Linked DNA regions of Sediminitomix flava. The protein of the gene in region 1 binds, or shares a complex with, the protein of each later gene. Links are inferred from orthologs where the notes say so. Each region holds a gene or a part of one and is shown on either strand. Other genes may lie near its edges.

Evidence for each region.
Region 2: the proteins of accD (region 1) and BC781_RS08845 are in contact, whole or in part, in a solved structure (PDB 8UXZ), measured with the Escherichia coli proteins. The link is inferred for Sediminitomix flava from one-to-one orthologs.
Region 3: the proteins of accD (region 1) and accB are in contact, whole or in part, in a solved structure (PDB 8UXZ), measured with the Escherichia coli proteins. The link is inferred for Sediminitomix flava from one-to-one orthologs.

The regions. Positions count from the first base shown.
Region 1 is NZ_QGDO01000006.1:214,565-224,974, reverse strand. What follows is about bases 4,441-7,409. They hold accD (acetyl-CoA carboxylase, carboxyltransferase subunit beta), read left to right. Parts: upstream 4,441-5,489; coding sequence 5,490-6,329; downstream 6,330-7,409. Other genes in these bases: rodA (rod shape-determining protein RodA), read left to right, coding at 6,636-7,409; BC781_RS19960 (MerC domain-containing protein), read right to left, coding at 4,792-5,214; trhA (PAQR family membrane homeostasis protein TrhA), read left to right, coding at 4,441-4,625. In the rest of the region: BC781_RS19995 (GNAT family N-acetyltransferase), read left to right, coding at 1-465; BC781_RS19990 (hydrogen peroxide-inducible genes activator), read right to left, coding at 537-1,475; BC781_RS19985 (peroxiredoxin), read left to right, coding at 1,586-2,221; BC781_RS19980 (thioredoxin family protein), read left to right, coding at 2,343-2,657; BC781_RS19975 (DUF6952 family protein), read left to right, coding at 2,638-2,892; BC781_RS19970 (cyclase family protein), read right to left, coding at 3,022-3,834; more of trhA, read left to right, coding at 3,996-4,440; more of rodA, read left to right, coding at 7,410-8,063; BC781_RS19945 (ROK family protein), read right to left, coding at 8,213-9,190; BC781_RS19935 (TrmH family RNA methyltransferase), read left to right, coding at 9,643-10,341; fmt (methionyl-tRNA formyltransferase), read left to right, coding at 10,389-10,410.
Region 2 is NZ_QGDO01000002.1:397,098-407,391, forward strand. The notes cover bases 4,135-6,987. They hold BC781_RS08845 (acetyl-CoA carboxylase carboxyltransferase subunit alpha), read right to left. Parts: upstream 6,119-6,987; coding sequence 5,150-6,118; downstream 4,135-5,149. Other genes in these bases: BC781_RS08835 (acyloxyacyl hydrolase), read left to right, coding at 4,135-4,350; BC781_RS08840 (GIN domain-containing protein), read left to right, coding at 4,354-5,091; BC781_RS08850 (Na/Pi cotransporter family protein), read right to left, coding at 6,449-6,987. Outside these bases: BC781_RS08825 (leucyl aminopeptidase family protein), read left to right, coding at 183-1,616; 4-hydroxythreonine-4-phosphate dehydrogenase PdxA, read left to right, coding at 1,744-3,069; more of BC781_RS08835, read left to right, coding at 3,322-4,134; more of BC781_RS08850, read right to left, coding at 6,988-8,227; BC781_RS08855 (histone deacetylase family protein), read right to left, coding at 8,391-9,293; BC781_RS08860 (CoA-binding protein), read right to left, coding at 9,309-9,665; BC781_RS08865 (SDR family oxidoreductase), read left to right, coding at 9,805-10,294. UniProt on the Escherichia coli protein: Component of the acetyl coenzyme A carboxylase (ACC) complex. First, biotin carboxylase catalyzes the carboxylation of biotin on its carrier protein (BCCP) and then the CO(2) group is transferred by the carboxyltransferase to acetyl-CoA to form malonyl-CoA.
Region 3 is NZ_QGDO01000007.1:248,308-258,657, forward strand. The notes cover bases 274-3,182. They hold accB (acetyl-CoA carboxylase biotin carboxyl carrier protein), read right to left. Parts: upstream 2,033-3,182; coding sequence 1,514-2,032; downstream 274-1,513. Other genes in these bases: accC (acetyl-CoA carboxylase biotin carboxylase subunit), read right to left, coding at 274-1,461; efp (elongation factor P), read right to left, coding at 2,114-2,680; BC781_RS21550 (beta-ketoacyl-ACP synthase III), read right to left, coding at 2,754-3,182. In the rest of the region: more of accC, read right to left, coding at 118-273; more of BC781_RS21550, read right to left, coding at 3,183-3,743; rpmF (50S ribosomal protein L32), read right to left, coding at 4,075-4,275; BC781_RS21560 (YceD family protein), read right to left, coding at 4,297-4,830; BC781_RS21565 (16S rRNA (uracil(1498)-N(3))-methyltransferase), read left to right, coding at 5,033-5,740; BC781_RS21570 (DUF4159 domain-containing protein), read left to right, coding at 5,752-6,423; BC781_RS21575 (polysaccharide deacetylase family protein), read left to right, coding at 6,567-7,211; BC781_RS21580 (aminotransferase class I/II-fold pyridoxal phosphate-dependent enzyme), read left to right, coding at 7,464-8,711; BC781_RS21585 (histone H1), read left to right, coding at 8,941-9,120; dnaB (replicative DNA helicase), read right to left, coding at 9,194-10,350. UniProt on the Escherichia coli protein: This protein is a component of the acetyl coenzyme A carboxylase complex; first, biotin carboxylase catalyzes the carboxylation of the carrier protein and then the transcarboxylase transfers the carboxyl group to form malonyl-CoA.

The DNA.
Region 1 (10,410 bases):
CATGCTGCTTCTGAATTGAACGCAAAAACTGATGCAAAAGGACTTGAAATCAGAGAATGTGTTGTTAAGCAGTTTCAATACAATAAATTTTTATATCAACTTATCGGAGGTATTTGGGATTGGACAGACAAACTATCTGAATCGGATGAAGAATGGAAAGCATATGCTGAAGCTGACAATCTCAGAACTTGGGTCGCCTACCAAGAAGGAAGTCCTGCGGGCTACTTTGAACTCCAAATGCAAGAAGAAGGAAATGTGGAAATTCGTTATTTCGGTTTAGCAGAAAAATTCTTAGGGAAAGGACTAGGCGGATTTTTCTTATCTGAAGCACTCAAAAAAGCATGGGAATGGGAAGGAGCAAAAAGAGTGTGGGTACACACCTGTTCACTAGACCATCCGAGTGCCTTGAATAATTATAAAGCTAGAGGAATGAAACTCTACAAAACTGAGATAGAAAAATCATAAATAAGAAAAAGGATTAGCTATACCTTCATTAAAGCATGTCTAATCCTTTTTTTAATTCAATACACCAAATATTAAATCCCTATAATACTCATATCTTTTGGCTTGAATTTATGAGTGATCAACTTATGAGCAATAAGCTCTCGTATTTTTTCTGAAAGGATATCTATACTACGCTTTCTCACATACGGGCGCTGATAAACCATACTAATTTCTCGAACAGGCATTGGAGCTGTAAAATGCTTTGTTTTTTCTTTTCGGTTCTCTGGCATCAGATTATAATACAACTCAGGGACAAGTGTAACTCCTCCAAACTGATCTGTGAGATGAAGAAGCGTATCAAAAGATGTAGCTTCAAAATTCAAGTTTTTAGGCTCTACTACTTTTTCTTTTAAAGCACAAAGCGTTACTGCCTGATTTCTGAAACAGTTTCCTTCTTCCAAAAGCCATACTTTTTTATTGATAACATCTTTCGGAGTCACAAACTTCTTATCGTCTTCGCCTATCCCATAAACCATCATAGCTTCATAATAAAGAATATTCTCTTCTAGGTTCTCGTTTTCCAAAGGAGTAGCTAAAATTCCTACATCAATATTCTCATTTGCCAATTCTTCTTGGATACGCTCAGTCGTGATTTCTACAATATCCAATTCTAATTCTGGAAAAGATTTTAAGAAGTCGGGTATTATAATAGGTAAAAGCGAACTCGCTACTGTAGGAATAATTCCTATTCTGATTGTTCCTTTTAATGTTTCGTCTGGATCATCTTTCAAGTCTAGCAGCTCTCGCCTATTTGCAAGAATCTTTTTTGCTAGTTCCATAATCTGTTCTCCTTCCTCGGTGGTTTGAATAGGCTGACGACTTCTGTCAAATATGACCACTTGAAGTTCTTCTTCTAATTTCTTGATCATGGCACTCAGCGTTGCTTGAGTGATATCACAACTGAAAGCAGCTTTCCCAAAGTGCTTATGCTGATCTACGGCAAGTATATATTCGAGCTGTTGAAAATTCATGATAGATAAAATCTAAAACCCTTATAGATGTATTCGATTTCTTCTAACAAATATACACCATACTTTTGTCATGTAATCATTCAGAAACAAGAAAAATAAAACACAATATTATGGCATTCACTGGCAAGAAATTCCCGAACATCACAGTACCTGCAATGAACGAAATGGGTGACACTATCCAAGTAAACGTTCTTGAAGAAGCAAGAAAAAATAACAAGAAGGTATTGTTGTTCTGGTACCCAAAGGATTTCACTTTTGTATGTCCAACAGAACTACACGCTTTCCAAGAAGCACAAGAAGAATTCGCTAAAAGAAATACAATCGTAATTGGAGCTTCAGTAGATACTCCAGAAGTACACTTCGCTTGGTTGAACACACCAAAAGATAACGGTGGAATTGAAGGTGTAACTTACAATATCCTTGCAGATAGCAACCGTAACCTATCTTCTACACTAGGAATTTTGGATGCACACGAAACAATTACGAACGAAGAAGGGTTAGAACTTAAAGTAGGTGATAACGTGACTTACCGTGCAACTTACCTAATTGATGAAGAAGGTACAGTATTCCACGAAGGTATCAACCACATGCCACTAGGAAGAAATGTAAATGAGTTCATCAGATTGATTGATGCTTATGCGCACGTTCAACAACACGGTGAAGTTTGCCCAGCAAACTGGGAAGAAGGTAAAGAAGCAATGACTGCAGATAGAAGCGGTGTTGCAGATTACCTAAGCAATAACTAAGAAATTATAACAAGAGAGGACCACACTTGAAAAAGGGGAGCGCCCCCATTGCTCCCCCTATTCAGTAACCTGTTATCAATCATCATAAAGAAATATACCATCATCATAAAGTTTAGAGATCATGTTTGAAGAATTGAAAGAAGACAACCTAGAAAGCTTAGTAGCAAACAACGATACAGTATTGGTACAATTTTCAGCAGGATGGTGCGGAAACTGCCGTATCATGAAGCCTAAGTTCAAGCGTTTTGCAGGTGAAAATCCAGATATTCCATTTGTAGTAGTTGATGCAGAGAAATTCCCGAACTCTAGAAAACTAGCAAATGTGAACAACTTACCTACTTTCGCTGTATTCAAGAGTGGTGAGTTGGCAAAACAACTTCAAACAAATAAAGTTGAACCTTTAAAAGAAATGATCGATGAGGCTACCAATAATTAAGCACGTACACGGGTTTATTAAAGAACACGATCAAGACTACGTGATCGAGGCCCTTGAAGTACTTGAAAACTTAGCTGAGTGCGAAGGACTAAAGGATGAAGAACTAGATGTTATTGGTGAATTGATTTCCAATATGTATGGTGCTTTGGAAGTTCGTGAACTAGTAAAAGAAGGAAAAACTGAAAAAGAAGCTCTCAACGGATTTATGAAGAGAGTAATGGGCTCTATTAGCTAACGATATAAAGAGGGAAAATTCTGACTCAGATCTCATACTCATAACTCCTTACTAAAGGACAATACACAAAAACAAACTATCATACCCGAAGCGCAGTCTGCAAACTCGCTTCGGGTTTTATTTTTCTCATTATTTTAATAAAGCTATAATTCTTAAAGGTGCACCTGTACCACCTTTTATTTTCATAGGTAAAGCCACAACCTCAAAACCAACCGAAGGTAACTGCTCAAGATTTGCCAAGTTTTCAAATGCAGGTACATTATTCGTCATCAAGTTTACATGCGACTGGAAATACTCCGACTGTCCATAATCTATACTTGGTGTATCTATTCCCACCGCATTAATCTTTCTATTTTTCACTAACCATTCTGCTGCATCTGGAGCTAAACCTGGGAAATGTAAATCTTTGACGGCATGTGCTCCTCTTTCACAAGTTCCCATATACTGCATTTTATCTGGATAATACTTCGAAAATCCTGTATAAAGCAATACAATACTTCCTTCTGGAATTGGCATATTTTTGTGCTTTTCCTCCCATTCTAAAAAGTCTTCAATGCTTACCTCATAGTCCGGATTGTCTTTGGCTTTCTCTGAAACATCTACTTTTAAGGCTGAACCTATCAATTTTTCTAAAGGAATTTCATCTACACTCTGCCTATTTTCAGCAAAATGAATTGGAGCATCTATATGTGTACCTCCATGTTCGGCTGCTGCATAATTATTTGCCGAATAATAATACCCCTTCTCAGTATGTCCTTTACTCACTTCTTCTAGCTCAAATTCTTTGGCTGTTACCCAATAGACTGTACTGTCAGAAAAGTCATAGCTGAGATCTACAATCTTAAGGTCTTCTAGCGAAAAATTATTATTACTTGATGATGGAGAAGAATGCTTACAGGAAAAGCATAAAATGACCAATAAATAAAGTAAGCTTTTATTCATAATTTAGAAGTATTTGGGTTACAGCTATTTTCAAGTTTCACGAAAGAGTTCCGATCAGAATGGTTTTATTCTGAATGTATGTTAATAACTGTCACATTTCAAAAAAGTAAGGGTCTAATTAAGTAGAGATTTGTAAAATCATATCATAAACTGTAGAACAGATGAACTACTTTCTGTTAGAGAAAGAGGAACGTTGGAACGTCCTCACTCACGCGATCGGCTTTTTTATAGCCCTGATATGTGTCCCTTTTCTGCTCACAACAGCTTTTCAATCAAGTGTGTTGGGCGGTAGTAGCGTTTTAGTGTTTAGTTTATCATTACTGTTTATGTTGGCTTCTTCAAGCCTATATCATTTACAGATCAGTCCAAAAGCAAAAGAAAGGTTTCAAAAATTAGATCATATTGCAATCTTCTTTTTGATAGCTGGGACTTACACTCCTTTTATCACTTTCTTTGTAGAGGCTCCTCTCAAATTTTATTATTTGGGCTTAATGTGGGGAATCGCATTTATAGGAACTGGTATTAAGTTTTTCTCAACAGGAAAATTGAAATACATCTCTACGGTTGCTTACCTCATCATGGGATGGATGGTAGTTTTTATTGGAGAACCGATTGTTGAAAACCTTTGTACAGCTGGCTTCACTTGGTTAATAACAGGAGGTGTATTTTACTCTGTAGGTACTATTTTTTACCTCATGAAAAAAATGAAATATAGCCATGTCGTTTGGCATTTCTTTGTACTGCTTGGTGGCTTAAGTCACTTCATTGCAGTTTGGTATTGTCTTATCTAATCAATTCAACATATTAAATACGACCAATTCTTCTCTAAGCAGAGAAGGTGTTCACGGCTCTTCTACACGACCATAAGAAGGGCCTTTCTTTTTAGCTAAATAAAAAAGCATCTCCCATATTTCATGAGAGATGCTTTTTACTTTCATCTATGAAAAGTATAATTTTTTAGCCTCTAACTTCGCACACTGCGGCTTCTTCTTTTCTACAAATATAAATATTGAAGAAATGTGAGAATATCAGTCCTAATGAACCCAAGTACCCTAAAATATCAAGTACTGGATTATGAACATGGAATAGACGAAGCATAACAACTGTCACAAAAATGGCAAGAAACGTCCAAAGTGAAAACTGGACACTTTTATTGTGATTATGCCTTGTGCTTGCCCAAACCGCTAAAATACTGATAAATACGGTTGATAAATCTACCCAGCCCCAAAAACCAAGATGGTCAAAATCTCCATGGCTATGTAAGTGAGACATCCCAACACTCATTAAGCTAATTCCTGCCGTCACTAGACAGTGAATCAAACAGATAAATGAGCCTGTAATCCCTAAATGATCAGCGTATTTTTGAAATACTTTCAACATATAAATAATCTATCTGCAATTTATTCGCAATAAACTTACAAACGCCTTCAATTGCAACTTAGTTGCAATAATTAAACTTAATTTACAGATTTGTGAACCTTGAAAAATGAAAAAAAAAAGGAGAAAGGCGGTAGAAGAAAAAAAATCAATAAATTTACTGTCTAGAATACTAAGCTTATTGATAATCAGATCTGGCTTACGAGGTGACCAATAAATAAACGGACAGATTCGAGGATCTGAATTTTTTTCCTCACCAAGCCAAAAAGAAAACTTTTATGAGTTGGTTTAAAAGAAAAGAGAAAGGCATCAATACGCCTACTGTTGAAAAGAAAGATATTCCAGACGGATTGTGGTACAAAACTCCTTCAGGAAAAATTATCCATATGAACGAACTTCGTGAAAACGCGTATGTTTGTCCAGATGATAATCACCACGTTCGTATCGGATCAAAAGAATACTTCGAAATCATCTTCGATAACAATGAATTTACAGAGTTGGACGAAGATTTGATTTCTGGAGACCCATTGGATTTTGTAGATACAAAAGCATATCCAGACCGTATCAAGGCTGGGCAAAAGAAATCAGGTTTGAAAGATGCTTGTCGTAGTGCTTACGGAAAAGTTAACGGACTTGATCTTGTGATTGCGTGTATGGACTTCGGATTTATTGGAGGTTCTATGGGTTCAGTAGTAGGAGAAAAAATCTCTCGTGCTATTGACTATGCACTAGCGAACAAGATGCCATTCCTTATGATCTCAAAGTCTGGTGGTGCTCGTATGATGGAAGCAGGTTATTCATTAATGCAAATGGGTAAAACTTCTGCAAAATTGGCTTTACTTTCAGAAGCTAAACTTCCATACATCTCTTTACTAACTGATCCTACTACAGGAGGAGTTACAGCTTCATTCGCGATGTTAGGAGATTTCAACATTGCAGAACCAAAAGCATTGATCGGTTTTGCTGGTCCTCGTGTAATTCGTGAAACAATTGGTAAAGATTTACCGAAAGGATTCCAAAGCTCAGAGTTCTTGTTAGAGCATGGATTCCTAGATTTCATAGTAGATCGTAGAGATTTGAAAAACAAACTGGCTTCTTTATTGAAAATGTTGAGTTAAGAAGTATATGAAAATGGCTATTTCTCGTTCTTTTCAGAGACGATAGAAGTAACCTACATCATAGTTATACAACGATCATATATAATAAGGGAAGCTTATTTCAAATCACGGAATAAGCTTCCCTTATTTTTTTAAATTAGAGAATAGACTTGTTAATAAGCTTCTCTAAATGATAAGAGCTGTAAACTACAGGAATTAAGCATACTAAAATCGTATTTCACTTTGAGTAACGCTCAATGAAATGATTGAATAGAGAATACATTTATTGTTTGCGTGGAGAGCGCTTTAGTGTCTGAGAAACAGAAGATGAGAAGAAGAAGTAGTAGTATAGCACAAGGGATTGATTGGGTTTCAGTCCTCTTATACCTGATACTCGTAATATTGGGCTGGCTCAACATTTACGCTGCGGTGTATCAACCCGATGCACAACAGAGTATTTTTGATATGGGTATCAACTCAGGGCGTCAGTTGATGTGGATATGTGGGGCAGGAATTCTGATTGCCGCCATTCTGATTATAGATTACAAGTTTTATGAGACCTTTGCCTACATTATATATGGGGCTATCATGCTGCTGCTCCTTGCCGTAATTTTTATAGGGGCTACCACAAACGGAGCAACCGCATGGATAAAGATCGGTCCTCTAAAAATACAACCCGGAGAGATTGCCAAATTTGCGACAGCCTTAGCTTTAGCCAAATACCTAAATTCACCCAATAAGAAAGTTGAAAACTTCAACACCTATTCAAGAGCTTTATTGATTATAGGTGTACCTGCCTTAATCATTATTTTACAAAATGATACAGGTTCTGCAATGGTCTTTGCGGCTTTAGTTGTTGCTTTATACAGAGAGGGATTACCTTCTACTTTCATGGTTTTAGGGCTTACAGCCATCATTCTCTTTATAGCAGGACTCTTTGTCCCCCCTGCCACTCTTGGAGTTTATGTTGGGGTCATGGGGCTAGGTAGTATTATCTATTCTTGGCTAGCTGACCGAAATATATATCAAGTATTTGCAGGATGGGGAATTGTTGGTTCCGTAATGTATGGCTTGTATTATTACTTTGACCATACTTATATATCAATAGGACTATTCTTTGTTTTTGCAATCATTGTGATTGCAAGCTTTAGCAATTTCAGAAGCTTCAGATGGATTACCTTCCAAGGGGCTTACTTTGCTTTTGCACTTCTATTTACCATTAGTATTGACTTTGTATTTAATACTGTACTCCAACCTCACCAACGTAAGCGTATTGAAATCTTGATCAATCCTGAAAGTGATCCTTTAGGGGTAGGTTATCAAGTAACACAGTCTAAAATTGCGATAGGTTCTGGAGGGTTATTAGGAAAAGGATTCTTAGAAGGAACACAGACCAAACTAGAGTTTGTACCTGAGCAAAGTACTGACTTTATATTCTGTACTATCGGAGAAGAACATGGATGGCTTGGTGCTATGTTTGTTTTCACCGTATTCTTTATCCTTATCGCTAGAATTATAATGCTTGCAGAACGGCAGAAATCTCGTTTCTCTAGGGTTTATGGCTATAGTGTAGCATCCATATTATTCTTCCACTTTATGATTAATATCGGTATGACAATCGGACTATTCCCTGTAATTGGTATTCCACTACCATTTGTGAGTTACGGAGGTTCGTCACTTTGGTCATTCACCATCCTATTATTTGTTTTCTTGAAGCTAGATTCTCAGAAAAATCAAATGCTAGGAAGAGCATAGATAAAAGCTCAGACACAATCTATCTAGGACAACTCACTAAGTTTTGAAATCTTCTGTCCTAGCACTTTATATAAAAAGAGGGCGAACAGAATATATATTCCGTTCGCCCTCTTAATTTATATCTATAGGAAATAAAGAAATAGCTAAGCTTAAGCCAATACTTCTTTATTCAATTCTTGCCATACTAAAGAACTAGAACCTAAAACAGCAGCATCTGCTCCTGGAAGACCTGATTGGATAAGTTTTACTTTACCTTTGAAACAGCTCAACATATTTTCTTCCATGTACTCGTAAGTTGGCTTCAACAACAAGTCTCCAGCATTAGCCAATCCTCCGAATAGGATAAATGCTTCAGGGCTTGAGAATGTCATGAAATCAGCCAAAGCAGTACCCAACTTCTCAGCAGTATATCTGAATGCCTCTTTTGCTAGCTCATCACCATCAGTAGCAGCATCAAATACCATTTTAGAAGTTACTTCTCCTTGGTGTACTTTCTCTCTTAGTACTGAAGGAAGTTTTGAAGTACCGATCAATTCATAAACAGTATTTACAAGACCTGTAGCCGAACAGTAAGTCTCTAGACAACCTCTACGTCCACATCCACACTCTCTACCATTTTTCTCTACACGTACGTGACCTAGCTCACCCGCAAATCCGTCATGACCATAAACCATTTCGCCATTCACTACGATACCGCTACCTAGTCCAGTACCTAAAGTGATCATGATGAAGTTTTTCATTTCTTTTGCTTCACCATAAATCATTTCACCGATTGCAGCCGCATTGGCATCGTTTGTCAATGTAATGATAGGGTACTCAAATCTCTCTTTAAGAAGGTTTACCAATTCTACTCTACCTTTCCAATTAAGGTTTGGAGCAAATTCAATAGCACCTGAATAATAGTTTCCGTTTGGCGCACCAAGACCGATTCCCATCACCTCAATTTCTTCATTGATGAAATCTAACACGCGATTGATCTCCGCTTGCATATCATCAAGGTAAAGGTTTACATCCATATGCTTTCCTGTAGGGATGTTTCCTTTAGCCAATACACTACCTTCTTGATCAACTACACCAATCACGGTGTTTGTTCCTCCGATATCAATACCGATTGCAACCTTTTTCATGGAATATTATTTTGAAAGAGTTCTGTTTAAAAATTCTAATTTTACGCATTTTTCAACGAATGAAACAGAAGCAATATCACCAAACTCATTATTGTTGCTATTTTTTGAAGATATATCCCTGTTTTTCGTTCAAAAAGTGACTTTGCTTGCAATTAATACAAGCTTAATTAAAAAAGATGTGTCAAAAATCAATCTATTCTAATGAGATTCCTATTCCATTTTATCGATTGATTTATAACATCTCTCATTGTTAGGTGTACCAAATACACTAACATTATAAATATACTATATCAGCATAAAATTTTACTCTTCAGCCTTTAGCGATTCCCAAACATTAACAAATTGACCATTCTACATCCTTTTTATTCTTCTGAAGAAATAGCTTTTCTGAGCAATTTATTTATTCTAACTTTTTCAAAACGTAAATTGCGTTTTCAAATAGAAAGGGACTTATGTATTGGGAGGAGAAAATCTTGGATATAGATTACCGTGATAAAGACTTATATGCCTACTTAGCGGCATTTATGACCGAAAATAAACGTCAACATTTTGCAAGAGTATTGGCTGAACGTACAAGACATGTCACTGTACTTTTAGAGGATATTTATCAAGAGCAAAATGCAAGTGCTGTTATCAGGTCTGCAGATTGTTTCGGAATACAAGATGTGCATGTGGTTGAGGTTAATCACAGATATAACTTGAACCGAAAAGTACTAAAAGGGGCTGCTAAATGGGTCGATATCCACAGATATACTTCTACTCAATCAGCATTGGATAAGTTAAAAGGAGAAGGGTTTAAACTTGTTGCAACAAGCCCTCATGCCGAAATGACTTTAGACGAGCTTCCTGTCAATGAAAAAGTAGCTTTCATGATGGGTACAGAAAGTACAGGTTTGACTGATCAAGCGATGGAACAAGCCGACTACCAAATCAAAATCCCAATGTATGGCTTTACCGAAAGTTTTAACCTTTCTGTAAGTACCGCCCTTTGCCTAAATACCATAGCTACGAAACTCAGAAAAGACGAAAACATTGCATGGCAAATGTCAGAAGATGAACGTCAAGTACTGGCTATGCGCTGGGTACTGAAATGTATCCGAAGAAGTGAATTACATATTGAGAATTTCTATAAGAACTTGAGCCATAAATAAATGGTTGGAAGGTATAAGACTTCTATTTTCAGCCATTCGATAAGCATATGAAGAAAGACCTACGTATTA
Region 2 (10,294 bases), on another replicon or contig:
CTACAAAAATCATATGCTGTACTCCTATGATAACAAGCTATTTGTTTTTTGAATTGCAAAGGTACGTTTTTGAAACCGCTAAAGAAAAAAATTACATTATTGGAGGAAGAATGAAGGATAATAATTTTTTATACTACTTTTTACTATTCATTCTCAGAGTCTAGCTAACCTTCCTATCACTTATGAATAATGTACAATTGTATAAAGCTACTTCTACAGTAGATTCTAAACATAAAATTATCATTATCGATGATCTCAATGAAATTAAAGGCTTTTGTCCCAATGATGAAGTTGAGAATTTTGTGAAAGAAAAATTTAATACGGAAACCCTCGTAGAATATAGAAACCTATCAAATTCGATATTCTTTACAAAAATTCCTAGAGAGAAAAAGCACTTCGAGCAACTAGAATTTATGCGAAGACAAGGAGGACTTGTTTTTGAGCAATTGAAAAAAGAAACAGAACTGATCATAGAAATCATAGATCAATCCGATCAAGATTGTTTTGTCCTAGCAGTTGCTGAAGGATTAGGTATTTCATCTTATTTTTTCGATAAATACAAAAAAGATCAGAAGCAACCAGTCATTCACCTTCATCTCCGAAATGAACATTTAAAAGAAATGTTGGTCAAAGAATACAATGTTCTGATTGATGCTTTGTCTGATTGCCGAGATTTAGTTAATGAACCTCATAGCTTTTTAACTGCCCAACAACTTTCCGAAGAACTTATTCAACTTAGTAAAAAATCGGGATTTGATATTGAAGTTTGGAACGAAGAACAAATAATAGAAGAGAACTTCCATGCGCTACTTGCGGTCAATAAAGGAAGTCAAGAACCACCAACCTTCAATATTTTAGAATATTTACCCGACGACCCTATAAATGACCAACCTTATGTCCTTGTCGGGAAAGGTGTTGTTTATGATACAGGAGGTGTGAACTTAAAATCTACAGCAAGTGGCACTCTAAATAAGATGAAAAGTGATATGGCTGGTGCTGCTACTATCGCATCAGTTATCAGTGCAATTTCCAGAAATAAACTACCACTCCATGTTGTCGGGCTAATCCCTGCCACAGACAATCGTCCTGGAGCAAATGCCATTGTTCCAGGAGATGTGATTGACACTCATGCAGGAAAAACTGTAGAGATTGGTAACACAGATGCCGAAGGTCGATTAATTCTGGCTGATGCACTGAGTTATGCCAAAAGGTATAATCCTAAATTAGTAATAGATATTGCTACACTCACTGGTTCAGCAGCAATGTCCCTTGGTCGAGAAGGTGTTGTTTATATGGGAAAAGCCCCAGTTAATGTAAAGAATGACTTTGAACAAACAGGCCGTGAAGTCTATGAAAGAGTCATTGAGTTTCCACTTTGGGATGAGTACAATGATTACATTGCGTCAAGTATAGCTGATATAAATAATGTTGGAGGGAGGTTAGCTGGAGCAATAACAGCAGGTAAGTTTTTACAACATTTCACCGATTACGATTGGATACATATCGATATCGCTGGAGCCGCTTATTATGATCGGCCTCACTTCTACAGACCTAAAAATGCATCAGGAGTTGGAGTCCGATTGCTTTATCAATTTCTCAAATCTCAATTGAAGTAAGCAGATTTTCTCTGAAAGGGAATCTTCCAACCCAAATTCAAACAGTTTCTAATTAAAATCTTGTATCTTGTAGTTTGTATAGTGGAAATGGAATGTTTCCAAGAGATAATCGTGACTTTTACGGAATATGGCAGAAAAGGAAAATTATCAGGCTAGTCAAAAGCGTACAGATCGCCCTCGTATTGGTATCACTATCGGTGATTACAACGGGGTTGGACCTGAAATCATTCTTAAGGTATTGCAAGATAAAAGGTTAACTAACTTTTGTACTCCCGTTATTTATGGTTCTGGGAAAATCTTGACCAAATATAAACGCCTTTTAAATATAGAAAACTTCAGTTATCATCAGTACAACAACAATAGCTACTTGAATGAAAAGAAGCCTAATGTTGTGAATTGTTGGATTGAAGCACAAGAATTACAAGTAGGAAAAGTAACCAAAGAAGCTGGTGAGTGTGCATATTTGGCACTCAAAAAATCTACAGAAGACCTAAAAGCAGGATTCTTAGATGCAGTAGTTACTTGCCCAATCAATAAGGCTAATATTCAGCAAGAGGAATTCCAATATGCTGGACATACTGAATATTACACCGAAAACTTTGGTGAAAAAGGAAAAGATAGCTTGATGCTATTATGCGCTGGAGATCTTCGTGTAGGAGTTATTACTGGACACATTCCTTTAAGCGAAGTTCCAAAAGCAATCACAAGAGAGTTGATTATTAAAAAATCAACAGCTCTTATTGATGCTCTGAAAAAGGATTTCGGTATTCAGAAACCTAAAATTGCAATTCTTGGCCTTAACCCTCATGCAGGTGAAGAAGGATTACTAGGTAATGAAGAAAAAAATGTAATAGCTCCAACAATCCGTGAACTGAAAAAGAAAGGCAACCTAGTTTATGGTCCTTATCCTTCAGACGGGTTTTTCGGTACGTTGATGTACAAAGAGTTTGATGGCGTATTGGCAATGTATCATGACCAAGGCTTAATTCCATTCAAAACACTTGCTTTTGACAATGGCGTTAATTACACCGCGGGTCTGAATGTTATTCGTACTTCTCCAGATCATGGAACTGCTTATAATATTGCAGGAAAAGGTATTGCATCAGAAGAGTCTTTGAGAGAGGCTATTTATTTAGCCATTGATGTTGTTCGCAATCGAAATAAGGTAACAGGTTATCAAATCAGACCTGAAGCTCAAGAGCTTTTACAACAAATAAAAGATCGAGAGAAGAAAGGTAGAGAAGAGAAAATGCCACTTGAAGATCAATTGGCTGAAGCTCAAAACTTACCTCCCAAACCGTTCAAGAAGGAATTCAAGAAAAGACCTTCTGAGCAACAACATCACCCTAAGAAAGAGCAACAGCAAAAAGGTGGTTTTGCAAAAAGAGAGAGTGTAGAGCCTAAAAAAGAAGAAAATAATCAGGGAAATAGCGAACCTACTTCTGCTGAATAATATTGAATTATATTCAGAATATATAAGACTTGTTTTCTATATGAAAACGAGTCTTTTTTTATAAAAAAGTACAGAAGTAAGAGTTTAGGAATTGCGTAAAAAAGTACTGTATCCTCATTCTTAGATTGAATAATCTAACCAGCACTATTCAATTTACGCAGATACTTGAAACCTCTCTCAACCTATATAATACTATTACTCACTCTGATACTTTGCTCACAAACTCATCATATTTTCTCGCAAGATAAACAGATGAGACTAGGGGTAAACTATAACAAGAGTCTATTCTTTGTCTCTGACAGAAACGAGCATTTGAGTCAGAGTATACCTACTTCAATTGAATTAGCTTTTTTTTCAAAGTTTTCTGGAAACAAAGATTGGCATCATGATTACCACTTACCTGAGTGGGGAATCACTACAGGCTATTATGACTATTATTCGGAGATTCTTGGGAGGATGTATAGTCTGTCCTTTACATTTAATCAGACATTGATTAATAGTAAAAAAGGGAAACTCACTTTGCCAATCCAATTTGGAGGCGTTTATAGCCCATCTCATTTTGACATTGATTCTAACCCTCTCAATAATGCAATCGGGAATACATTCTCTTTTCTCCTAGGATTAGCCATATCTTACCAGTATCAAATTCACCCAAACTGGAGTCTAACTAGTAGCCTAAAACTACAACATTTCTCTAATGGTGCATTGGGAGTTCCTAATGATGGGATTAACTTATTTTCTCCAACATTCGGTATTAACTATCACTTTAAAGATTACAAAGTGCCTCAAAAGGCAAACATCCCTTCTAGAAATCAACAAAAAAGAAAAATCTATTTTGGAATATTGGGAGGTACAGGTCTCAAAGAGATACGTCCTTTTTGGGATAAAAAATACATGTTCTTTAACCTTACAACCTATTTAGAATATCAAATCGGAAAACTCTCCTCCCTCCAACTAGGTCTAGATGCTTTTTATAACCTTGGTGAAAAAGCAGATATAGAGCGTTTATGGACGACAAGAGCCTTAGAAGAGGATATACCTGACTTTAAACAGATTGCTTTACTCATTGGGCATGAGTTAGCTGTGGGGAAAGTAGGACTTGTCACACAGATAGGATATTACTTATATAAACCTTTTGAGAATGATGATAAATTTTACCAAAGAGTTGGACTAAAATACTATTGGACTAAAAAACGAAAGATATTCTCTAGTCTGATCTTAAAAACACATGGATTTGGGGCATCAGATGCCTTAGAATGGGGAATTGGTTATCGCTTTTGATATATGAAAAGAATTGTACCTAGTTTACTTATTTTCGTTTTCTGTTTTTCTTGTACCGAACAAAATTGTTTTGTTGAAAAAGGACAAAAGGTAAAAATTGAAATATCTGTTTCAGACTTTGACAGCTTACTTATAAGTGATCAAGTAGAGGTCATTTTATCCTACAATGAAAACGGAAACCATGAATTAACACTTGAAAGCTATGAAGGCTACCTCCCAAGTATTACTCACACTCAAGAAGGAAGAACCTTATCACTAGGTGACAATGGAATCTGTAATTGGACAAAAGATTTTCACAGACCAAAATTTAGAGTGAGTGTCCCGAACCTTAACTTTATTCATCACACAGGCTTTGGAAAACTAGAAACTGAAGGGGAATTACCATTTGAAAACCTTCATCTTTTTTTAGAAGATTGCTTTGCAGAGGTGAACCTAAGTCTTAATTCGGAAAATCTAAGACTGGTCTCCAATAGTTACACTACATTAAATCTTGAAGGTAGATCAAACAACTTCAATATTTTCCATGCTTACAATTCAGGAGGACTTGAAGCACGAAATTTTAGATGTCAAAAAATAGTAGTAAATCAACGTGGAAATGGAAGGATTCATTTATTCCCTATAACTGAGTTAGCAGGTTCTATCCGAAATACGGGAAATGTATACTACTACAATATTCCCGACAGTATGAATATCTCTGAATTGGATATTGGTAAATTTATAGATGCAACAGAGAATAATTAAAATAAAAAAGCGACTCCATTAAGAGGGAATCGCTTTTTTATTCTCGAGCAGAATCAAATTATTTACTTACTGGCTCTTGAAAAACACCCATGTTAGAGAATTTCTCAATACGTAAGTTGATTCGCTCGTGAGGGTTCAAAGCATTAAGCTTTTCGAACTCATCAAGAATTACTTCTTTTACTGTTTTCGCTGTAGTACGAGGGTCAGTATGAGCACCACCAAGAGGTTCATCTACAATTCTGTCCACTAAGCCAAAAGAAGTCATATCTTCTGCTGTTAGACGAAGTGCTTCTGCAGCTTGCTCTTTATACTCCCAGCTTCTCCATAAGATTGAAGAACATGATTCTGGAGAAATTACAGAATACCAAGTATTTTCCAACATCAATACTGAGTCTCCAATACCGATACCCAAAGCTCCACCTGATGCTCCTTCACCAATAATCACACAGATTACAGGTACTTTTAGCATGAACATTTCCTTCAAGTTACGAGCAATCGCTTCACCTTGTCCTCTTTCTTCTGCCTCTAATCCTGGAAATGCACCTGGAGTATCGATAAAAGTAATAATTGGCTTATTAAATTTTTCAGCCAATTTCATAAGACGAAGTGCTTTACGATAACCTTCTGGGTTAGCCATACCAAAGTTACGCATTTGGCGTTGCTTAGTATTACGTCCTTTTTGCTGTCCGATCATCATGAATGTTTGGCCGTTGATGGTACCGAAACCACCTACCATTGCTTTGTCGTCAGCAAAATTACGATCACCGTGAAGTTCGATGAAATCGTCTGTAATTTCGTAAATATAGTCTAGGGTATATGGTCGATCAGCGTGTCTTGAAAGTTGTACTCGTTGCCATCTAGTCAAGTTCTCAAAAGTACTTACTTTGAGGTCTTGAATTCTCTTTTCTAGCTCGACTACGGCTTCTGAGACATCTACATTATTTCTACTCGCCAGTTCTTTCATATCTTGAAGTTTATCTTCAAGTTCATTGATCGGTTTTTCGAAATCCAAGAGTGAATTATCCATAAGGTAAATGTTTTCCGAATTTTAAAATCTCAAGCCAAATACTTTAAAGCTAGAGATGCTAATTACATTTTCTAGTGTTGTCGATTTCTACACTGTAGAAATTTTACAAACAAACATAAAAAAAATTATAAGAATATAATCTTAAAACCTAAAAATAAACGCTAGGAATGTAAATCACAACAGATACAATCCAGAACTACCTTCGAATTCAAAAACAACAAATAACAGTAATAAAGTTTGATCTGAAGGTTATATTCTGAAGTTATAGGTTTGAAAAAAGCCATTCTTTGTGTTTTACAAAGAATGGCTTCCATATTATTTCATCAGAAATTAGTCATTTTCCTTGCTATGATCCAATGATTCAGAAACAGAGTGAATATGGTCTCCAACTCGTTCTATTACTGAAATCAAATCATTATAAGCTAAAGAAACTGGAATAGAATACTTATCTGCTTGATCTAAATACTCTGTTCTTAACTGTCTTCTGTATTTATTAATTGCTAGCTCAGCCTGATTTGCTGCTTCATAATCAACATTACTGTCTGATGCTTGCAAGTTTTTCTTCATAATTTGGAAAGCATTTTTCTCAAGTTCCAAATACTTGATCATGCTTTGTTTTTGCATATCAGAAAGATAGATTTTTTCTTCGTATTTACGCTCCATAATAATGGTAACACTCTTATAGATATCACCAATACGTTCAAAATCATGAGCAATACTCAACAAACTTCTGATCATATTTGAAGAATGTTTAGTGATAGCCTCGTTTTGAGAAACTTTTGCCAAATAAGAAACCAACTCGACTTCCATTTGGTCTGTCACATCTTCAATCTTACGAATCTTGCTAATAAGCCTCTTTCTTGTTTTAGACTCCGTTTCGTCTGTTTCAAGCAACTGAAGTACTAAATCATTTACACCCGATACAATATCTCCAAAACGAATAATTTCTTTTTTCGCTTGAATCAGAGATGCTTCAGCTCCAAGAATTTCATGAGGATTAATATACTCCAAGTGGAAATCCATTTCTTCCTCTTCTGCAGGAATCATTTGCTCTACAAGTTTCTGAATAAAAGGAATAAACCCGATCATAATGATCACATTCAGGATATTGAAACTTGTATGGAAAATTGAAAGAGCCATAGGTACTGGAGAAATCTTTTCTCCATTATCATCTACCATCCAATCTGATACTGCTGCAAATGGAGTACCCATGTCTGTATAATTAATCATATACCAATCAATTCCTTTTAGGAAGAACTGGAATACAAGTAACATCCAAACTACACCAAAGAGGTTGAAAATCATGTGTGCCCTAGCTGCACGTTTAGCGTGAAAGTTTGCTACAGTGGCAGCCAAGTTTGCAGTAATAGTTGTTCCAATATTTTCACCAAGAACCATTGCTGCTGCAATTTCGAATGGAATTAGTCCTTGGTTACAAAGTACAAGTGTCAATGCCATTGCGGCACTAGAAGATTGTACAACTACAGTAACAATTGTACCGATTATAACGAAGATAATAGGAGAATACCAGTGACCAGTGAAGTCTGATAAGAACGATAATTGATCGGCTGAAAGTGTTGGGACTGCATTTTTAAGTGCATCAAGCCCTAAGAACAAGAAAGCAAAACCGATGAGAACATCTGCCCAGTCTTTCAGTTTCTTACTGTTTGAGAACATCATTGGGAATGCAATTGCGATAATAGGCAATGCCATTTGAGACATTTTTACTTTAAAACCTAAAATCGAGATCACCCATGCAGTTACGGTTGTACCTACATTTGCCCCCATAATTACCCCTATCGATTGTTTAAGGGTTAAAAGACCTGCATTTACAAAACTTACTACCATCACGGTAGTAGCTGAAGATGATTGTACAATAGCGGTGATGAGGAAACCTGTCATTACACCCATAAAGCGGTTACTGGTCATTGCACCCAAAATTTGACGCATACGATCTCCAGCAACTTTTTGTATACCATCACTCATCATTTTCATACCGAAAATGAAGAATCCCAATGCCCCGATCAAGTTTAGAAAACCTCCGAGATACCCTGTAAAACTCGTAGATGACTCGCCCATTACAGCGAGCAAAATAGTATTCAGTTCCATTATCTTATAGAATCTATTGTGTTATGCCAAGCCTTAAAGAAATGTATTTTAGTATTAGTTTAAGTGTCCTAGACTTGAAACAGTCAGCAAAGTAAAAAAAAATATCCATTACGGAGAAAATACAATAGAATCTTAAATAACTTTAAAAAGTGTCCCGGATACGTTAAAAGAACAATTGATCTGCTAATCTAAATGTATTAGAGTGAGCTTCAATAATATGCGCTAACTGTTGAGAATATCCGCCCCCCATACTGACACATACAGGAACTAAATTTATTAAGCAATATTTGAATACTAGTCGATCTCTTTCTTTACAACCGTTAAGACTAAGACCTAATCTTCCTAGTTTATCCGAATAGATTACATCCACTCCAGATTGATAAAAAACGAGTTGTGGTTTTACCTTATCAAACAACTTTGGAAGAGCATCTGAAAGAATTTGAAGATAGGCTTCATCTTCTATTCCATCTGGTAAACCAATATCCCAATCCGAATTTTCTTTTTGCATTGGATAGTTCTTTGCCCCATGCATACTGAAGGTAAAAACTCTACTCTCATTTTGAAAAATTTCAGCGGTTCCATTTCCTTGATGAACATCAAGGTCAATGACTAAAATACGTTCTAATTTTTCATAATTGAGCATATAATTTGCCGCCATCCCAATATCATTGAGCAAGCAAAATCCCTCCCCCTTATTTGTAAAACTATGATGTGTACCTCCTGCAATATTCAATGAAACACCATATTCCATCGCATATTTAGCACAATCTATCGTTCCTTGGTTTATCACTTTTTCTCTATAAACCAAATCTTCTGTCAAAGGAAAACCTAGCCTTCTTACCTCTCCTTTTTCTAATAATATATTTGAAAGTCTATACCAATAGTCTTCATCGTGAGTATCAAGAATATACTTTTCATCTACAGGTTTAGGTTCAAAAAGATTATCTTTTGTAATCGTTCCCTCATACAAAAGCTGTTCAACTAACAGATTGTACTTGACCATCGGAAATCGATGTCCTTCAGGTAAATCATGAGCGTATACATCTGAGTATGCAATCTTCAACATATCCTTCCAACACTTTTAATATATACCAATAGACAACATTACGAGTGTACACCCTTCAACTACTTCAATCCCTTTTTCTTCAGCCATTTCCATTAACTCAGGGTTTTCTGTACCTGGGTTAAATACAATTCTTTTAGGTTTACTATCTAAAATATATTCATACCATTCCTCTTGATGCTTAGGGCCAATATACATCGTTATCGTATCAATATCTGATTGAGGTCGTTTATCATTAATAATATCCTGCCCCACTAATTCACCTTGTTTTACACCTACAGGTACAATTTCATGACCATGAGAAGTCAACTCATGTGCAGCTAAATAGGCATACCTCTTTGGGTTTGGTGTTGCTCCTAGAATTAAAGTCTTCATCTAATTTTCTAAATACTATTTATCTACTTTTATTTTAACTATGAAAGTCTAATATAGTTTTTATACAAATAGATATAAATTTTAATATCAAACATTTAATTGTATATTAAACCTCAATTACAAAACTCATTACAGACTTATGAATACAGTATTAATCACAGGAACATCTAGTGGGTTTGGTTATTTAACCACATTAGAACTTTTACAGTCAGGAGCTACAGTTTATGCTTCTATGCGAGAACTTGAAAAAAAAAACAAAGAGAAGGCTAAAAAGCTAGAACAAGTTGCTCAATCATTAAATGGTGTTCTATATCTGATAGATATGGATGTAACAGATGAAAAATCTATCAGGAATGTAAAATCTAAAATTGAAGAAAATGGACATACAATTGATGTGCTCATAAATAATGCAGGTCTAGGTTGTAAAGGAATCATGGAATCTTTCACTACCCAACAACACAAAAATATCTTTGAGGTAAATTACTTCGGAGTCATCAATGTAACCAATGTATTCTTACCCCACCTAAGAAGCAACAAAGGACGAATAATCAATATCAGTAGCTTATCAGGTCGAATCTCAGGAGCATTCAACGGGCCATATGCCGCTAGTAAATTTGCCCTTGAAGCTT
Region 3 (10,350 bases), on another replicon or contig:
TTATACAAATGCATTAACATTTAGTGAACGTAAATTAGGTCATGTATTTTTGGGTATAAAAAAAGACCACTGGTCGTCACCAGTGGTCTTTTTTATATTAATTTATGTTACTCTCTATTAAAGAGTTTCATAAGAGTTTTCATCTAGGAATTTCGTTGTAAAATCTCCTGATTTGAATTGCTCATTATCCATTAGTTTCAAATGGAATGGTATCGTTGTTTTAATACCTTCAATCACAAACTCTTTCAAAGCACGTTTCATACGCGTTACAACTTCTTCACGAGTTGGAGCTTTCACAATAAGCTTTGCAATCATTGAATCATAGTTTGGAGGAATTACGTAGCCTGCGTATACATGGCTATCTACTCTAACTCCCAATCCACCAGGGAAATGCAATGATTCAATTTTACCAGGTGACGGACGGAAATCATTAGCTGGATCTTCAGCATTAATACGACATTCCATCACGCACATTTGTGGTTCTTGGTTTCCAACAGTAAGTTCCACTCCTGCTGCTGCTTTGATTTGTTCTTTAATCAAATCAACATCAGTAGCTTCTTCTGTCACAGGGTGTTCCACTTGAATACGAGTATTCATCTCCATGAAATAGAAATCTCCGTATTTATCAAGCAAGAATTCAACAGTACCAGCTCCTTCGTAATTGATGGCTTTAGCACCTGCGATAGCTGCAGCACCCATCTTTTCTCTAATTTCAGGAGTCAAAGCTGGAGAAGGTGTTTCTTCTACTAACTTTTGGTGTCTACGCTGGATAGAACAATCACGTTCCGACAAGTGGAAAGCGTTTCCGTGAGCATCTCCAAGTACTTGAATTTCAACGTGACGAGGTTCAACTACGAATTTCTCAAGGTACATACCGTCATTACCAAATGCAGCACCAGCCTCTTGACGAGCACTGTCCCAAGCTTTTTGGAATTCAGATGGTTCGTTTACGATACGCATACCTCTACCACCACCACCAGCAGTAGCTTTCAAAATTACTGGATAGCCAACTACCTCTGCAACTTCAAGACCTTGTTGAACTGAGTCAAGCAATCCGTCAGAACCAGGAATTGTTGGTACACCAGCTGCTTTCATTGTTGCTTTAGCTGTTGCTTTATCACCCATTCCTAGGATCATTTCAGCATCTGCACCAATAAATTTAATGTTATTCTCCTCACAAATTTTAGAGAATTTGTCATTCTCAGCTAAGAATCCATATCCAGGGTGGATTGCATCAGAATTTGTAATTTCTGCTGCTGCAATGATTCTTTGAATATCCAAGTATGACTGTGGACTTGGGGCTGGTCCTATACAAACAGCTTCATCTGCAAATTTCACATGAAGACTGTTTTTATCTGCTGTAGAATAAACCGCTACTGACTTAATTCCCATTTCGGAACAAGCACGGATTACTCTTAATGCGATCTCTCCCCTATTCGCAACTAATATTTTCTTAAACACAATGATGGTCGTTTGTTCAAAAAATGGAAAGTTTAAATATCACTTTCCTTAATTATGAAGGGTCAACTAAGAATAGTGGCTGATCATATTCAACTGGAGTTGCGTTATCTACCAAGATTTTAACAATCTTACCAGAAACTTCTGACTCAATTTCGTTGAATAACTTCATAGCTTCAATGATACAAACTACTTCTCCAGATTTAACTGTATCTCCAACCTCTTTAAATTGAGGTGAATCTGGATTTGGTGAAGTATAGAAAGTACCAATCATTGGTGACTTAATCGTAATATAATTATCTGAATTGTCAGATTCTGTAGATACAACTGGTGCAGGAGCTGGAGCGGCAGTTTCAACAACTGGTGCAGCTACAGGAGCGGATGCAACTGGTGCTGCTGCTACAGGAGCTGGAGCTGGCGCAGCTCTAAATAAAGAATTATCTGAAGATGCTGCTGCAACTGTATCCGCATCTCTTTTAATATGTAATTTAATTTCTGAAGTCTCAAGGTTAACTTGATTTAAACCTGAGTTAGCAATAAAGCTGATTAAATCCTTAATTTCTAAAGCGTTCATCTGACATCAAATAGTTGGTCTAACAAAAAAAATATAAATGAAAAGTCGTAAATGAATAATCCTTCATTTACGACTTTTGGTCTATTGTTTAACTCTTTCGGAGTATGATCTATCTTCTGTATTTACCTTAATCACGTCACCTTCGTTGATAAACAAAGGAACTTGAATAATAGCACCAGTTTCCATCGTAGCAGGTTTTGTAGCATTTGTAGCTGTATCACCTTTAACACCTGGCTCAGAATAAGTAACTGAAAGAATAACATATTGAGGCAAGTCTACACCCAATACTTTTTCTTGTTCAGCATGTACAAGAATTTCAACATCTTGTCCATCTTTCATTAAATCTGCATTTTCAACAAGATCCTCTTCAACTGCGATCTGATCGAAAGTTTCCATATTCATGAAGTTGTATCCAAAATCATCCTTGTATACAAATTGATGAGGACGTCTCTCAATACGTGCTGTTGTAATCTTATGTCCAGAAGAGAATGTGTTATCTACTACTTTACCAGTAGAAACATTCTTAAGCTTCGTACGAACAAAAGCAGGTCCTTTACCTGGTTTTACATGTTGAAAATCAATCACCATGTAAAGACCATTGTTAAATTCTAAGCAAACACCCTTTTTAATATCTGCTGTTGTTGCCATTGTAATTCTTATTTATTTCTTAAAATTACCTTTCAATATTAATCTATCGAAGATACAAATATATCAAAGAAAATTAATATGCCCACTTTACATAGACAGAACCCCATGTAAATCCGCCTCCAAAGGCAGCTAAAACGATATTATCGCCTTTATTTAACTTATTTTCGTAATCATTTAAGCACAATGGAATCGTAGCTGCAGTAGTGTTTCCATATCTTTCGATATTCATCATTACTTTCTCTTCCCCTACTCCCATTCTTCTAGCTGTAGCATCAATGATACGTTTGTTAGCTTGATGAGGAACTAGGTAAGCAACGTCATCACTACTCAATTTGTTGCGATCCATAATTTCTGCAGCGACATCAGCCATAGCAGTCACAGCATATTTAAATACTGTTCGACCATCTTGTTTTGCAAAATGTTCTTTTGCCATTACAGTTTCCACAGAAGCAGGCTTAAGACTACCTCCTGCAGGCATTTTTAATGCATCAGGACCATTAACTCCGTCTGTTTTCAAGACAAAGTCCATAATTCCTTCCTCTTCAGTTGTAGCCTCCAACAATACAGCTCCTGCTCCATCACCAAACAGAACACAAGTTGTACGATCTGTATAATCGACAATACTAGACATCTTGTCTGCTCCAACTACAACTACTTTTTTATACTTTCCAGTTTCAATAAACTGAGAAGCTGTAGATAATGCATATACAAATCCAGAACAAGCGGCTAAAACATCATAAGAAAATGCATTTACAGCTCCTACTTGTCCTGCAATGATATTTGCTGTTGCAGGGAAAAGCATGTCTGGAGTAACAGTTGCACAGATGATCAAATCAATTTCCTCTGGAGAAGTATTGGTTTTTTCAAGAACATCTTTAACAGCTCGAACTCCCATATAAGAGGTACCCTTCTCACCTTTAAGTATTCGACGCTCTTTGATACCTGTTCTTTCCATGATCCAAGCATCATTTGTGTCTACTAATTCTTCCAGCTCTTTATTGTCTAGAATATAATCTGGTAGAAATTTTCCTACACCTGTTATGGCTGCTCTTAGTTTAGTCATCTATAAAAATTGTTTACTCCACACAAAAAACTTTAAAGCATTTACTCCAAATCGATGTTCTGACTTGAAATATTTTGACAAATGTAACAGAATTTGACTAAAGTCAGTATCCTTAATTAAGAAATAATAATCTATGATTGATTAATATTTCAGAATACTTAGACTCGAATAGCCTACTGCCACAAATAAAATGCATCAAAATATAAATATATCAGTAACAAATACATTTTTAGCACAACATTGTGAAAAAATTGTAATTTAATCTTTTTGGTAAAAAAAAGAGGTTCTCAGTACAGAGAACCTCTTTCATTATATAAGATATCTTGCAGAATTACTCAGCAATTTCTTCTTCACTGTTATCGATAACAACGTTACCTCTGTAGTATAATTTACCTTCAGACCAGTAAGCTCTGTGCATCAAGTGCGGCTCACCAGTTGTAGGACATACTGCTACAGCTGGAAGAGTTAACTTTTGGTGAGTTCTTCTCTTATTTCTTCTTTGTTTCGATATTTTCCTTTTAGGATGTGCCATTATTTAATCTTTTTTATATCGTTATTTAAGTTTTTTCAATTTTTCCCAACGTGGATCAATAGGTTTATCCTCTTCTTCCTCGTCTTCTTCTATTACATTTCCTGTAGAGAAATAAGCTGAAGTATCATCTTCATCCTCTACTCCATCCATGTAATCTGGATGAATTCTTCTAGTAGGCAAAGCCAACAGAATAAAATCATATAACAGTTGTTGAAGGTCAATTTCTGATTCGTTGAAAGGAATCAGGCATATTTCTTCAGAAATCTCTTCATGACGATCGCCGTATTTGAAAAAGTATTTCTCATTTACTTTCACATCATAATCAAATGGCTCAAGACTTCGATCACAGATCAAAATCACTTTACCAGAGATTTCAATATCAACTCGTATCATCGTAGATGATTTGTCGAGCTTAACTTTAGCAATACAGTTAGCATCTTGTAAATAGTCAACTTCATATTGCTCAAAAAGCTTTAGGTCTACAGGAAATTGGTAATCATGCTTACCTTCTTTTAGACCAAAAACTTCAATCGTAAAATCACTTTTACGCTTCACGACTGTATAATTTAGGGTGCAAATTTACTAATTCTATCTTCTAATGAAAAAAATATCTATAAAAATATTTCGTTCATTCTTCAAAGATAATTATTCTTTCTTAAAAATGTATGAGATCTAGCCTACCTTTTACCTAAAAACATCACTTATCAAATATCTTTGGCTAATTTTGGGCTATTAATTGAAAGAACAAAAATTGTCTATGAGAATATTTTATGAACCATCATTATCTCCAGAGCAAACAACAATCCATCTAAACCAAGATGATTCAAAGCATGCAATCAAGGTTTTGAGATTAAAAAATGGAGATGAAGTATTACTTACCGATGGTAAAGGATATTTTTATGAATCTGTCATTTCGGATTCTAACCCTAAAAAATGCTTATTAGAGATTGTAAAGGTTGAAAAACAAGAGAAAAACCAAAGTTATTCTGTACATATAGCTATCGCGCCTACTAAAAATATGGACAGAATTGAGTATTTTGTTGAAAAGGCTGCTGAATTTGGTATTGACCAAATCACATTCTTTACATCTAAGAATTCAGAACGAAAAGTACTAAAAGTAGATAGAATTGAAAGAATACTAGTTTCTGCAATTAAACAATCAAAAAAGGCTTATTTACCAATTATTTCAGAACTGCAGCCATTTGAAGCATGTTTGAAAAATATACAAGAAAGTGAGCGTTTTATTGCTTATGTTCCTGAAAACCCTGAACATCATTTCTTCAAAGAGTTACCAAAAAGTACGGAGAGTATCATTTTTGTAGGCCCTGAAGGAGGATTTACACCTGAAGAAATTGAATTAGCTAAATCTTACAATGTCAAACCCGTTAGTTTAGGTAATTCAAGACTTAGAACAGAAACTGCAGGAATAGCTTCTTGTCAAATTATTCACTTGAAAAACTTATAACCAATAGATTTATGAAATACATCCGCACACTAATTTTATTGTCTTTATTTATATTCTCTGCTGTAGGAATTTCTTTTGCTCAAAACTCAGCATATAAAATTGCTAAGCTAAAATACAATGGAGGCGGTGATTGGTATGCGAATAAAACGGCTCTTCCAAATCTTATAGATTATTGTAATACATATTTGGGAACAAACATCGCTGTAGAAGAAGAGGTCGTAGAAGTCGGAAGTAATGAGCTTTTCTCCTATCCTTATGTGTATATGACTGGTCACGGTAATGTCGTTCTTTCGGAAATAGAAGCTCAAAACCTTAGAAACTATCTGATATCTGGTGGTTTTTTGCACATAGATGACAATTATGGCTTGGACAAATTCATTCGCATAGAGATGAAAAAGGTCTTTCCTGAATTAGAATTTGTTGAATTACCATTCGATCATCCGATATATCACATGAAATATGACTTCCCAAATGGATTACCTAAAATTCATGAACATGACGGAAAGTCTCCTCAAGGCTTCGGGTTAATATATGAGGGAAGACTTATCTGTTTTTATACTTATGAGTCTGATCTAGGGAATGGATGGGAAGATCAAGTTGTCCATGGAGATCCTGAAGAAATAAGACAACAAGCACTTAAAATGGGTGCTAATATCATCTCATTTGCTTGTATGAACTACTAATTAATCGATCAAAATTAGTCTATTAAAGACCGTAATGATCCCTGCATCTATAAAAAAAGATGTAGGGATTTTTTATATTTTTTATTTGATTTTTAATAGTACATAAAATGTATGTAGTTTGTCTTTAATAATAAAGGCTGAGTATGATTAAGAAGACTAATTACTTTTTTAGAAAAATATTATACCCACAGCTTACTTGGAAAGTAGAAACTGACTCAAAAGAAATTTATTTAACCTTTGATGACGGGCCTATTCCAAGAGTAACTGAATGGGTTTTGAAAACATTGAAAGAATATAATGCAAAAGCTACTTTCTTTTGTGTAGGAGATAATATTAGAAAACATCCAGATGTTTTTAAGAAAGTTCTAAATGATGGACATGCAATAGGGAATCACACATTTAATCACTTAAAGGGTTGGACGACTCTTAATGATCATTACTTTGAAAATATAAGTCTATGTCAATCTGAAATGACTAAATACGTTCAACCTAAAGGAAAACCTCTGTTTAGGCCTCCTCATGGTCAGATTACCTATCCACAAATAACACAGCTTACCGATGAATATGAAATAATTATGTGGCATGTGTTAACCATGGACTACGAAAGTAAGTTAGATGAAGAAAAGTGCTTAGATTCAGCGATTAAAAACACTGAAAAGGGTTCAATTGTTGTTTTTCATGACAGCCTGAAGGCAGAAAAGAACCTTTATTATGTTCTTCCTCGTTTTTTACAATACTTTAAGAATAAAGGATATAAGTTTAATAAAATGCCAACTAATACTATCTAAACTAGTGTTATGCTGTTATGTGTAGTAAGTTGGTTATCAATTGTTAATAACTTCTATTAACGAAAACTAATTGAAAGCGGTAAGTGTATGATTATTTGCAGTTTTTGATGTAAAAAAAGCGTTTAATCACTGTTTTACCCTATGTTTTCACTCTTTAGATGGGTTAGAATCTTTTGATTAAAAAAGGTTTCATCGTAAATTTGAGTGTTTCTTAGATTTAATAAGACATTATTAATATAAAAATAGAACAAGGTGGACTTATTTGAAAAGCTTTTACAAGACAGAGGACCTCTAGGTAGTCACTCGAAATATGCACATGGATATTTTACCTTCCCTAAGTTAGAAGGTGAGATTGCACCAAGAATGCAATTTAGAGGTAAAGAAGTACTTACTTGGAGTTTGAATAACTACTTAGGTTTAGCGAATCACCCTGAAGTAAGAAAAGCTGACGCTCAAGCTGCAGCAGATTGGGGATTGGCTTATCCAATGGGTGCTCGTATGATGTCTGGTAATTCAAATGTGATAGAAGAATTTGAATCTCAGCTTAGTGCTTTCGTAGGTAAAGAAGATACTATGATCCTTAACTTCGGTTACCAAGGTATCATGTCAGTGATTGATGCTCTTCTTGACCGTAGAGATGTAGTAGTTTATGACTCTGAATGCCACGCTTGTATTATTGATGGTTTGAGAATGTTCCCAGGAAAGCGTTTTGTTTTCCCTCACAATAACATCGATAACTGTGAAAAGCAGCTTCAGAGAGCTGAAAAAATTGCAGCACAAACAGGTGGTGCTATCTTGGTAATTACTGAAGGTGTATTCGGTATGCTAGGTGACCAAGGTAATTTGAAAGATATCGTTGCGCTTAAAGATAAATATAACTTCCGTCTTCTTATTGATGATGCTCACGGTTTCGGTACACTTGGTGAAACAGGTGCTGGTGCAGCAGAAGAGCAAGGAGTAACAGAAGGTGTAGATATTTACTTCTCTACATTCGCTAAATCAATGGCAAGTGTTGGTGCATTTGTTTCATCAGATGAGCAAGTAATTGAATACTTGAGATACAATACTCGTTCTCAAATCTTCGCGAAAACTCTTCCAATGCCTCTAGTTGTTGGTAACATGAAGCGTTTGGAAATGTTGAAATCAATGCCAGAATTGAAGAATAAGCTTTGGGAAGTAGCAACTGCTCTTCAAGATGGCTTAAGAGCGAAAGGTTTTGATTTAGGTGAGACTCAATCTCCAGTTACTCCAGTAATGTTGAAAGGTGGAGTGAATGAAGCTACTAACCTAACAATGGACCTTCGTGAAAACTTCAATATTTTCTGTTCAGTGGTTGCATACCCAGTAGTTCCTAAAGATGTGATCATGTTACGTCTTATCCCTACAGCAATGCACAGCTTGAAAGATGTTGAAGAAACAATTGTTGCTTTCGAAGCAGTAAAAGGTAAGCTAGAGAGTGGCGAATACGCTAGATCAGCAGAACCTCAAGTGGCAAAATAATTTTATAATTATACTTAGGAGGCATTGTAAATGTCTCCTTTTTTGTACAAATTCAATTTTTTTACATAGAAACCTTTCTAATACTTCTATAATTGCATAGATTGAAGCATTAAATCGCTGTTTTTTACAAAAAAAAAGGCATTTTTTTAAAATCGCGGTTTAGAATTTAACCAAGAATTTCTATCTTGCTTATTAGAAGTTTCACATAAAACGCTTAAATAATACAGTAATGGAAAAATTTGATCAACTTGTTAAACTAATCGAAGAGACAAAATCTGACGCAGACAAATTCTACAACAGCGACGTTCAAGCTGCAGGTACACGCGTTAGAGGTAAAATGCAAGAAATTAAAAAACTAGCTCAAGATATCAGAGTTGAGGTACAAGACATTAAAAACTCTAAGAAGTAGTCTTATTTCTTATTGAAAAGAAAAGGAGTCCAAATGGACTCCTTTTTTTATATGCTTTGATCTAATCTTTTATTTAAAATGGCGGAGGGCCAGGATCTTCATCCGTGTTATTCATTTTACTGCCTAGCGTAATCGTTTCACCACCACTTGGAGGTGCATCATTTCCAAAATCAGCTTCAGGAGGCATACCCATAGCATCCATTGTATTCATAGATGAAGGGAATGGCTCATTAGCCGCAGGAATTTGTGGAGCTACAGAATCAAATGGTGAGAATCCGGCATCTTGACCACTACCAAAGGCATCTCCATCCCAATCCTCAAATCGGGTATACTTACCAATAAATCGGAGTTTAACATTTTCCAATCCACCATTACGGTGTTTTGCAATAATAACTTCTCCGAGTCCTAAGACTGAGTTACCTTCTTCGTCTTCTGTGATATCATAATATTCAGGACGATAAAGGAAACATACCATATCAGCATCCTGCTCAATAGACCCAGATTCACGAAGATCGGATAGTTGAGGTCTTTTGTCTCCTCCCCTAGTTTCTACGGCACGAGAAAGCTGAGAAAGCGCAATTACAGGTACATTCAATTCTTTTGCTAATTGCTTTAAGGAACGTGATATAAAGGCAATTTCCTGTTCACGGTTACCTTTTGCTGTTCCTGAACCACCACTCATAAGCTGGAGGTAGTCAATTACAATAATCTGAATATCATGCTGAGCTTTAAGTCTTCGACATTTTGCTCTAAGTTCTAAGACAGACAAGGCTGGTGTATCATCAATAAATATTGGAGCCTCTGTAAGCTTAGGTGTTTTATCAATGAATTTCTTCCACTCTTCGTCCGAAAGCTTTCCTGTCTTTAACTTCTCACTCTCAAGCTCTGCTTCAGCTGAAATCATCCTTTTTACAAGCTGAGCAGCAGACATCTCTAGAGAGAAAATAGCTACAGGAACATTAAACTTAACTGCTGCATTTCTAAGGTTAGAAAGTACGAATGCTGTTTTACCCATTGCAGGACGTGCTGCAATAATAATTAAATCGGAACGCTGCCAACCTGATGTTACTCTATCTAGCCAAGTAAAACCTGAAGGAACACCCGTTAAACCATCCGTGTGATCTTTCATAGCCTCAAGTTCTTGAATAACTTCATTCATTACCTCGGGCATTCCTGAGTAGTTCTTACGGATATTCATTTCTGAAACCTCAAATAATCGGGCTTCAGCTT